DNA from 2 places in the Clostridium sp. TJA032 genome. Region 1 is predicted to be linked to the other one. Evidence: predicted binding sites of a transcription regulator. Region 1 holds the regulator's gene; the other holds the start of a gene.
What was found. Region 1 encodes Rex, which represses fermentation and respiration genes when NADH is low (regulators of the CRP and FNR family bind a similar motif). Its sites were predicted from a motif close to ATTGTTAANNNNTTAACAAT; they were not measured.
Positions count from the first base shown of each region.

Region 2: the regulator Rex is predicted to act here: its motif matches at 3,106-3,125, upstream of AC4FRL_RS07200 (DUF47 domain-containing protein).

Region 1 is NZ_JBZEFB010000003.1:42,169-47,513, reverse strand. It holds gene AC4FRL_RS08500 (cation:proton antiporter regulatory subunit) at 1-11, shown strand, start outside; gene AC4FRL_RS08495 (ArsR/SmtB family transcription factor) at 112-471, shown strand; gene AC4FRL_RS08490 (heavy metal translocating P-type ATPase) at 524-2,704, shown strand; gene AC4FRL_RS08485 (redox-sensing transcriptional repressor Rex) at 3,172-3,810, shown strand; gene AC4FRL_RS08480 (short-chain-enoyl-CoA hydratase) at 4,072-4,854, shown strand; gene AC4FRL_RS08475 (acyl-CoA dehydrogenase) at 4,895-5,345, shown strand, end outside.
Region 2 is NZ_JBZEFB010000002.1:6,829-12,173, forward strand. It holds gene AC4FRL_RS07190 (PTS fructose transporter subunit IIABC) at 1-1,287, shown strand, start outside; gene AC4FRL_RS07195 (inorganic phosphate transporter) at 1,353-2,351, opposite strand; gene AC4FRL_RS07200 (DUF47 domain-containing protein) at 2,344-2,976, opposite strand; gene AC4FRL_RS07205 (CDP-alcohol phosphatidyltransferase family protein) at 3,241-3,831, opposite strand; gene AC4FRL_RS07210 ((Fe-S)-binding protein) at 3,914-5,020, opposite strand; gene AC4FRL_RS07215 (TVP38/TMEM64 family protein) at 5,010-5,345, opposite strand, start outside.

The sequences.
Region 1 (5,345 bases):
ACTATATGTAAAATATAGTCTTTTTTTATTGCATTTTTTAGTAATTTAACATATAATAAAAATGAACATATGAACAGATGCTCATATATAAAAATAATAGGAGTCTTGTATATGAATAATAATAAAATAGAAAGTTGTAATTGTCTTGATATCCATGAGGATATTCTACGTAAAGTTAAGGAACATTTACCAAAAGAAGAAGTGCTTTATGAATTGGCAGAAATATTTAAGGTTTTTGGTGATTCAACAAGAATAAAAATATTATGTGCTCTTTTTGAGGGAGAAATGTGTGTATGTGATATGGCTGAGTTATTAGGAGTAAGTCAATCAGCTGTTTCTCATCAGCTTAGAGTTTTAAAACAAGCTAGATTAGTTAAGTTTAGAAGAGATGGAAAAGTAGTTTTTTATTCTTTAGCAGATGACCATGTTAAACATATATTTAATGAGGGATTAAATCATGTTTTAGAATAATTCAAAAGAAAAAATAAAATAATTATATTTTAATGAAAAGGAGGTATTTAAAATGAATGATATCAAACTTTATTTAGAAGGATTAAATTGTGCAAACTGTGCAGGGAAAATTGAGGATAAAGTTAATAAACTTCCAGAAGTTAAAGAAGCTGTACTTAATTTTTCAACAAAACTTTTACTTGTAACACCAAAAGAAGGTGTTTCAAAGGAAGGACTAGAAGAAAAGATAAAAAAAATAGTTTTAGATTTAGAGCCAGAGGTAAAAGTTTTAAAAAATAAAAGTGATATGAAAAATAATAGTCATGTTTGTGAAGATTCATGTTGTCATGAAGGTAGTCATAGTCATGCTCATAAGAAGGAAAGTAATAATTCAATTGCTGGCAATATAGATAAAAAAGAATTATTAAGACTTGCAATTGCCTTAGCTTTATTTATTATAGGAATGATAGTTAAATTAGATAAAACTTATGAGTTTATTATTTTTGGTATTGCTTATATTATAGCTGGTGGAGAGGTTCTTTTAAGAGCATGTAAAAACATTTTAAAAGGACAAGTTTTTGATGAAAACTTCTTGATGTCTATAGCTACAATTGGGGCTTTTGCCATAGGTGAGTTCCCAGAGGGTGTAGCAGTAATGTTATTTTATGAAGTAGGAGAACTATTCCAAGATTATGCAGTAAATAAATCAAGAAAATCTATATCTGATTTAATGAATATAAGACCAGATTTTGCAAATTTAATAGGTGAAAATGGAGAAGAGAAAAAAGTTTCACCAGATAAAGTAAGTGTTGGTTCAACAATAATTGTAAGAGCAGGTGAAAAAATTCCTCTAGATGGTATTGTGTTAGAAGGAGAAGGAACTCTTGATGTTTCAGCTTTAACAGGAGAATCACTTCCAAAGGAAGTTGATAAAAAAGATGAAGTTTTAGCAGGTTCTATAAATAAAAGTGGATTATTAAAAATAAAAGTAACAAAAAGTTTTGGTGAATCTACAGTTTCTAAGATATTAGATTTAGTTGAAAATGCAGGTAATAAAAAATCACCAACAGAGAAATTTATAACGAAGTTTGCAAGATATTATACACCAGTTGTAGTATTTTCAGCTTTAGCTCTTGCCATAATACCTCCTTTAGTTATGGGAGAAAGTTTTTCTCCTTGGATTTCAAGAGCTTTAATATTTTTAGTTGTTTCTTGCCCTTGTGCATTAGTTGTATCTATACCACTTGGTTATTTTGCTGGAATAGGTTTAGCATCTAAAAATGGTATATTAATAAAGGGTAGTAATTACTTAGAAGCTTTAAATAATGTAGAGAGTATAGTTTTTGATAAGACAGGAACTTTAACAAAAGGTACTTTTAAGGTTCATAAAGTACAAAGTACAAGCAATTTAAAGGATGAAGAATTATTAAAGTTAGGAGCTTATGCAGAGTATTATTCAAATCATCCTATTGCTAAGTCTATAGTTAGTGAGCTAAAAGAAAAAGTTGATAAATCTTTAATTTCAGATTATGAAGAGATTTCAGGTAAAGGAATAAAGGTTAAAATTAACAATGATATCTTTTTAGCTGGTAATTCAAAATTAATGGATATGTTTAATATAAAAATATCTAAAATAGATGAAATAGGAACTGTTGTTTACTTAGCAAATGAAAAAACTGAGTTAGGATATATAGTTATTTCAGATGAAGTAAAGGATGATTCTAAAGAAGCTATAAGTGGATTGAAGCAAATAGGAGTAAAGCAAACTATAATGTTAACTGGAGATAATGAAAAAGTTGGAGATAGTGTAGCTAAAGAACTAGGAATTGATAAAGCTTATTGCAGTTTACTTCCTCAAAATAAAGTTGAAAAGTTAGAACATATTTTTAAAGATAAAAGTAAAGGAAAAAAGATTGCCTTTGTTGGTGATGGAATAAATGATGCACCTGTTTTAGCTAGGGCTGATATAGGAATAGCTATGGGTGGTGTTGGTTCTGATGCAGCTATAGAAGCAGCAGATGTAGTTATAATGGATGATAAGCCAAGTAAGATAATAAAGGCAATAAAAATAGCTAAAAGAACAAATGCAATTGTATGGCAAAATATAATTTTTGCTTTAGGTATTAAGGTTATAATTTTAATATTTGGTGCTTTAGGAATGGCTAATATGTGGGAAGCTGTATTTGGAGATGTAGGTGTAACATTAATAGCTGTTTTAAATTCAAGTAGAATATTAAAGAGTAAAAATTTATAAGCGTGAAATTTGTCTAATGTTGTTGACAATGGTTAAATTTTTTGCTATCTTAATATGGTAAGAATACTTTCAGGCATAGGGTATAGATTGTAAATAATTCCCTTAAACTTTTATATTAAACATTATGAAATGTTTAAATAGGCTTGTGTGCACGTAGGGTTTTAGCCACGCAAGCCTTATTTTTTTTGTAGAAATTTATTAGATAAGTATAGATATGTTATAGATTACATAGTTTTAATAATATTAATTAAGAAAATAAAAATTTCTAATATTTGTAAAGAATACACAAAAATACATATATTTTTCATAGTAAAACCAAAAGAATGTTAAAATATAGACAAACTTTTTAGGGTATGATAATATTTTATAAGGTTAATTTTGTAATTTTATCATTAGATTTTAGAATATAGTCTAAAAAGTAATTGCTTTTTAAAAAAATAAAAATTTTAGAAAGAGGTGCTATTTAAATGGAAAAGAAAAAAGGCATATCTATGGCTGTAGTAAAAAGATTGCCTAAATACCATAGATATTTACAAGAGCTTATGGAAAATGATGTTGATAGAATATCTTCAAAAGAATTAAGTGAAAAAATAGGATTTACAGCTTCTCAAATAAGACAAGACCTTAACTGCTTTGGTGATTTTGGTCAACAAGGTTATGGTTATAATGTTAAGGAGTTATATAATAACATAGGAAATATTTTAGGCCTTAATAGAGATTATAATACAGTTATAATCGGTGCGGGAAATATAGGTCAGGCTATTGCAAATTACAATAGTTTTAATAAATTAGGCTTTAAATTAAAAGGTATTTTTGATGCTAATCCAAGAATGTTTGGCATAAAAATAAGAGATATTGAGATACAGGATGTTGAAAATTTAAAAGATTTCGTGAAAGAAAATGATATAGAAATAGGAATAATTTGTGTTCCTAGAACTAATGCACAAAAGGTATGTAATGACTTAGTTGAAGGTGGAATAAAAGGTATATGGAACTTTGCGCCTTTAGACTTAAATGTTCCTAAAAATGTAAAAGTTGAGAATGTACATTTAAGCGAAAGTATGATGACTTTAGTGTATCTTTTAAATCATAATGACGTAAAATAAATTGGATTTATTTTATAAAAATTTGTTTAAAATGGAAAATTAGTATTAGATTTTCAAAAAAATATATTGAAAAATTTACTATTAAGTTTTATAATTTAATTGAAGTACAGGGTACTTCAATTATTTTTTTGCCTTTGCTTGTTACAAAATTAACAATTAATTATGTGAAAGTTTAGGATAATAATGGTTATATTGTTATAAATTACTTTAAAAGTCATTTACAACCGTATATCCGCTATGGTATATGAGGGAGGAAATAAAATGGAATTAAATAATGTAATCTTTGAAAAGCAAGGAAACATCGGAGTTTTAACAATTAACAGACCTAAAGCATTAAATGCACTAAACTCAGAGACACTAAAAGATTTAAATACTGCTATAGAAAATATAGAAAAAGATGATGATTTGTATGTTGTTATTTTAACAGGCGCTGGAGATAAAGCTTTTGTTGCAGGTGCTGATATAGCAGAAATGAAAGACTTAAATGAAGAAGAGGGTAAAGAATTTGGATTATTAGGAAATAAGGTATTTAGAAGATTAGAGAATTTAGACAAGCCTGTCATTGCAGCAATTAATGGTTTTGCTTTAGGTGGTGGATGTGAAATTTCTATGTCTTGTGATATAAGAATAGCTTCTTCAAAAGCTAAATTTGCTCAACCAGAAGTTGGTTTAGGTATAACACCAGGTTTTGGTGGAACTCAAAGATTACCAAGAATAGTTGGACAAGGCAAAGCTAAAGAACTTATTTATACAGGAGATATTATAAAAGCTGATGAAGCTTTAAGAATTGGGTTAGTAGATAAAGTTGTTGAACCAGAAAAATTAATGGAGGAAGCAATGACTTTAGCAAAAAAAATAGCTAATAATGCACCAATAGCTGTTAAGTTATGTAAAGATGCAATTAATAGAGGTATTCAAGTTGATATAGATTCAGCTGTAGCTATAGAAGCTGGAGATTTCGGAAAATGTTTCTCTACAGAAGACCAAAAAGAAGGAATGAGTGCTTTTTTAGAGAGAAGAGAAAAAACTTTTAAAAATAAATAATTTTTAAAATGGTTGTATGGATTTAAGGAGGGTAATTAAAATGAACTTTCAATTAACAAGAGAACAAGAATTAGTTAAGCAAATGGTTAAAGAATTTGCTCAAAATGAAGTTAAACCTATAGCGGCTGAAATAGATGTAACAGAAAGATTTCCAATGGAAAATGTTAAAAAAATGGCCAAATTAGGAATGATGGGCATACCTTTTAGTAAAGAGTTTGGTGGCGCAGGTGGAGATACTTTATCTTATATTTTAGCTGTTGAAGAATTATCAAAGGTTTGTGCTACTACAGGGGTTATAGTTTCAGCCCATACTTCTTTATGTGCTTCTTTAATAGAACAATTTGGAACACAAGCACAAAAAGAAAAATATTTAATTCCACTTGCAAAAGGGGAAAAGTTAGGAGCTTTTGGATTAACTGAGCCAGGAGCAGGAACTGATGCAGCTGGTCAACAAACTACTGCTACATTAGATGGCGATAACTATATTTTAA
Region 2 (5,345 bases), on a different contig from region 1:
ATAAAGGTAGAAACTAATGGTTCAACAGGAGTTAAAAATAAATTAACTCAAGAGGATATAGAAAAAGCTGATGGAATAATAGTTGCTGCTGATAAACAAGTAGAAATGGCTAGATTTAATGGTAAAAGGGTTGTAATAGTTCCTGTTGTACAAGCTATGAAAAGACCTGAAGAATTAATAAATGAAGCTTTAAGTGGCTCTGCTCCTATTTATTCAAATTCTAGTAGTTCTACTTCTGAAAGTTCCTCTTCAAAAACTGAAAGAAGAGGATTTTATAAACACTTAATGAATGGTGTTTCAAATATGTTACCTTTCGTTGTTGGTGGTGGTATCTTAATCGCTATATCCTTTATGTTTGGTATAAATTCAGCAGATATAAATGACCCATCTTTTAGCCCAATAGCTAAATTACTAAAAGATATTGGTGGAGGAAACGCATTCTTCCTTATGATTCCTGTACTTGCTGGATTTATTGGTTCTAGTATAGCTGATAGACCTGGTTTTGCACCAGCTATGGTAGGTGGATTAATCGCTGCAAATAGTGGCTCTGGATTTTTAGGTGGATTAATTGCTGGTTTCCTTGGTGGATATGTAGTTGTATTCTTAAAGAAAATATTTAGTAAATTACCACAATCTTTAGAAGGTATTAAGCCTGTATTATTATATCCGCTATTCGGAATTTTAATAACAGGAGCTTTAATGTATTTAGTTATAGTTGGTCCTGTAACTGCTTTAAATAATACTATATCAATATGGCTACAAAATATGGGAACTGGAAACTTAGTTATTTTAGGAATTGTTTTAGGTGGAATGATGGCTATAGATATGGGTGGTCCTATAAATAAAGCTGCATTCACTTTTGGAATAGCTATGATAGCTTCTGGAAACTATTATCCTCATGCAGCTATAATGGCTGGTGGTATGGTTCCTCCTTTAGCTACAGCTCTAGCAACTACTTTCTTTAAAAATAAATTTACTAAAGATGAAAGAGATGCTGGTGCAACTAACTACATAATGGGATTAACCTTTATAACTGAAGGTGCTATTCCTTTTGCTGCTGCTGACCCCTTTAGAGTTATTCCAGCTTGTGTTATAGGCTCAGCTTTAGCAGGTGGATTATCTATGATTTTCAAAATAGGATTACCAGCTCCTCATGGTGGAATATTTGTAGTTCCTGTTGTTGAAGGAAATCCTCTTTTATATGTTTTATCAATTTTAATCGGCTCTGTTGTAGCTGCTCTAATAATAGGATTCTTAAAGAAACCTGTAAACAATAATAGTAAATAAATTTATAAAATTAAAAGGATTATATGAAATTAATAATTTCATATAATCCTTAATTTTATCCTTTTTTATAATATAAATTTAAGTATCTCAACCACTATAGCTGATATTACTGCACTTATAGGAATTGTTAAAATCCAAGCCCAAACTATATTTTTAGCAACTCCCCATTTAACTGCTTTAGGATTTTTAGATGCTCCAACTCCCATAATAGTTGTTGTTATTATGTGAGTTGTACTTACTGGCGCATGAAACATTGTAGCTATTCCAATAACTCCTGCTGCTCCAGTTTGAGCGGCAAATCCATTTACTGCATTTAATTTAGCAACTCCACTTCCCATAGTTTTTATTATTTTTTGTCCTCCAATTGAAGTTCCTGTTGCCATTGCAATTGCACATAATCCTATAACCCATATTGGTACTTCAAAAGCTGATAAAAATCCTCCACTTAAAAGTGCCATTGTGATTATACCCATTGATTTTTGTGCATCATTACCACCATGGTTTAAAGCCATTAATGCACCTGAAACAACTTGTAATTTAGAAAATATTCTATTTATTGGTCCTGGTTTACATTTTCTAAGTGCCCAATTTAATAAAACCATAAATATGTACCCTACTATTAATCCTATAATAGGTGATAAAATAAGCCAAAGTATTACCTCATCAAAAAGAGTTCCCCAACTTACTATGTTTATAGAATGAGAATACGCTATTCCTCCTCCAATTAAAGAGCCTATTAAAGCATGTGAAGAACTACTTGGAATACCAAAATACCAAGTAATAAGATTCCATATTATAGCACCTAATATAACTGCTGCAATTACCCATAAAGGCATTTTACTTTGGTCTACTATACCATCACCTACAGTTTTAGCAACTTCAGTTCCTAAAAATGCTCCAACAAAGTTAAATATAGCACATAAAGCTATAGCTGACTTAGGTGAAAGTGCTCTAGTAGAAATTGAAGTTGCAACAGCTGTTGCAGTATCATGAAATCCATTTATAAAGTCAAAAGCTAAAGTTAAGAGAATTATAACTACTGTTACAGCTAAAGTACTAGACATACTTCATCACTACTCCCTCAACTATATTAGCAACTGCTTCACAGCTATCTAAAGTTGCCTCTAAAAACTTATATATCTCTCTCCATTTTATTATATCTAAAACTGGAATTTTACCATCTTCAGCAAATAATTCTGATATCATCTGTCTATAGAAAATATCTCCTTTATTTTCTATTTTATTTATTGATATTACTCTATCTGTAATTTCTTTATTCTTCTTTTTCATATGTTTAAATTCTTCCATTAAAGCTACAAGTTCTCTTGAAGCATCAACAATTAAATTTCCTAAAACCTTAGCACCTTCTCTAGATTCATTTATATTAAACATTGTAAATCTATGCATAGTACTTTCTATAGAATCTAAAATATCATCCATTCTTTTTGTTATAGAAAATATATCTTCTCTATCAATAGGAGTTATAAAAGAGTTATTTAATTCTTCTATAAGCTTATGAACTATTTCATCTCCCTTATGTTCTAATTCTTCTACCCTAGCTACATGGCTTGTTTTATTTTCAAGATCCCCTAAGGCTTCGCACAATATTTCTGCTGCCCTTTCTACGTTTTTTGCTTCATCGATAAACATATCATAAAATTTATCATCTTTAGGATTTAAATTAAACATTCGCATTTCATCTCCTGGTTCTTATTATGAATTTTTATTGAACAAATATAGTATATCATAATATTTTTTCATTTTTAACTTTCAGTTAATTAATTAACTTATAGTTAACACAGAATATATTTTTATCCATTTGTTTATTTTTTAAAAAACTTTTTTTAAATTTAATTAAATAAAATAATTTAATTAATCTATTTATTTACTTTAAATACATAATTTATTACTTTAATTTTTAATCCCCATTTCTATTATTAACATTTAATTAATCTATTTATTTAATATTTTCTTTGCCTCTAATGCTCTTTGAATTATTGTTATAAATATTATTATAGAAAATATATTAGTTAATAAATTTAAATTAATTGATGATAATAAAATCATAAAGGTAAAGAAAATAAAGCCTTCAGACCTCTCAGCTAGCCCTGCTTGATATTTAAAAGACTTAAACCCTTCATTTTTTGCAAGAGCTCCTACAGTTAAAAATATTGTCATAGATATTAAAATCATAATCATAAGTACTAAAAGCTGTAACCTACTATTTTCAAACTTTAAAGCTAATATGAATATTATACTAACTTCAACAATCCTATCAAAAGTTATATCTAATAAAGTTCCAAAAGAACTACTTATATTATTTTTCCTAGCCATAGCCCCATCAACAGAATCTAAATATCCAGATATCCATAGCAAAATTATAGAAAAAAATAATTTATCAAAGTAAAGAGCTATTGAACTTAAAATTCCTATAAATAAAGCTAATATACTAACTTTATTTGGAGTTAATCTTAACTTTAATAAAAGTTTTGCTCCAAAATCTATTAGTGGATTTACGTACTTCCTTCCATAAGTATCTAACATTAATTAACTTTCTCCTATCTTATATTAATTCTTTAGTATATTAAAAATAATAAATTTTATATTTTTAATATAAAATCTAATTTTATTTTTCTAATTTTTTAACTAACTTTATTCTATTTATCCATTGATTAAGACTATTTATAGATTTTTGACTTTTAATTTCTCCACTAATTACCTCGTCATTAAATATAAAGTCTAATAGATGTAGGGAATTTTTATTTGAATATTTAAAAGCACTAACACAAGATTCACAATAAGAAATTATATTCTTACAATTTGTAGAATTAGCTCTTTTATCCCTTTGCTTTGTAAATAATTTTTTATTTGTCACTCCTACCATTCCGCCACAACCACAACACTCAGTTTCATTTCTATTCTTCTCAAATTCTAATGTTTTAATTCCTAAGTCTTTAAGTATATTTCTGACAGAATCATGAATCTTTTCCTCATCTTTTATTGGACAAGGGTCATGCAAAGCAAACTCATCTTGTAAATTTAAATATTTACTCTTTAATTCCTTTGGAATTTTAAAATTATCTATAGTTTCCCAAAGAGTTATAACTTTAATTTCTTTTAATTCTTCTTTAAAGGTTTTATAACAATTTTCACAAGCTACTATTACTTCCTTAACTTCTTTTTCATGTAAAAATTGTTTTATTTTATTCATATTACTTTTAAATCCATCTAAATTTCCAATATCCTTTGAAGGCTTTCCACAACACTTTAAAATTACTTCAACCTCCTTTAAATTATCAACTAAATAATCTCTTATTTTTAAAATAATATTATTATCATATCCACTTAAGCTACAACCTGGAATAAAAATTCTATCTACTTTTCTATTATTATTTTTTGATGCTAAAAAATTAGAAAAACTAGCCCTTTGATGATTTCTAACAATTCTTAATTTAAAAGATTTATTAGCCTCTCTTAAATTTTCTTTATATAATTTTATTCTTAAATTTTGAAACATTCCTTTTAAATCTATATTTTTAGGACATTTTTCCACACAACTATTACAAAGCATGCAGGAATATGCAATATCATAAGAATTTATTTTATTTAAATACATATTATCTAATATATTTTTAGTATTATTTCCAAAAGCACTTAGCATAGGACAAACATCATAACATAAAGCACAATCTATACAATTATCTAAATTTTTCTTTAGCTCACTAACTTTCATTTTTACCCCTCTTATTATCAAAAATTTTCTTCAAAAGATAAATTGCTACAGTAAGAGAAAATAATATTAAAATACCACTCATAAGTAATTGATTCCCTCTAGTTAACATTCCTCCAACATAGGAATAAATAATTGTAGCAGGTAACTGTCCGATACCAGTTCCAATAAAAAATTGCCAAAAACCAATAGATGTAAGCCCTGCACCATAACTTATCAAGTCAAAGGATATAAAAGGAAGTAATCTTGCTATAAGAATTGTATATTTTCCATACCTCTCAAAAAATTTATCAATATCCTTTAAGGCAAACTTACTAGTTAATTTTTC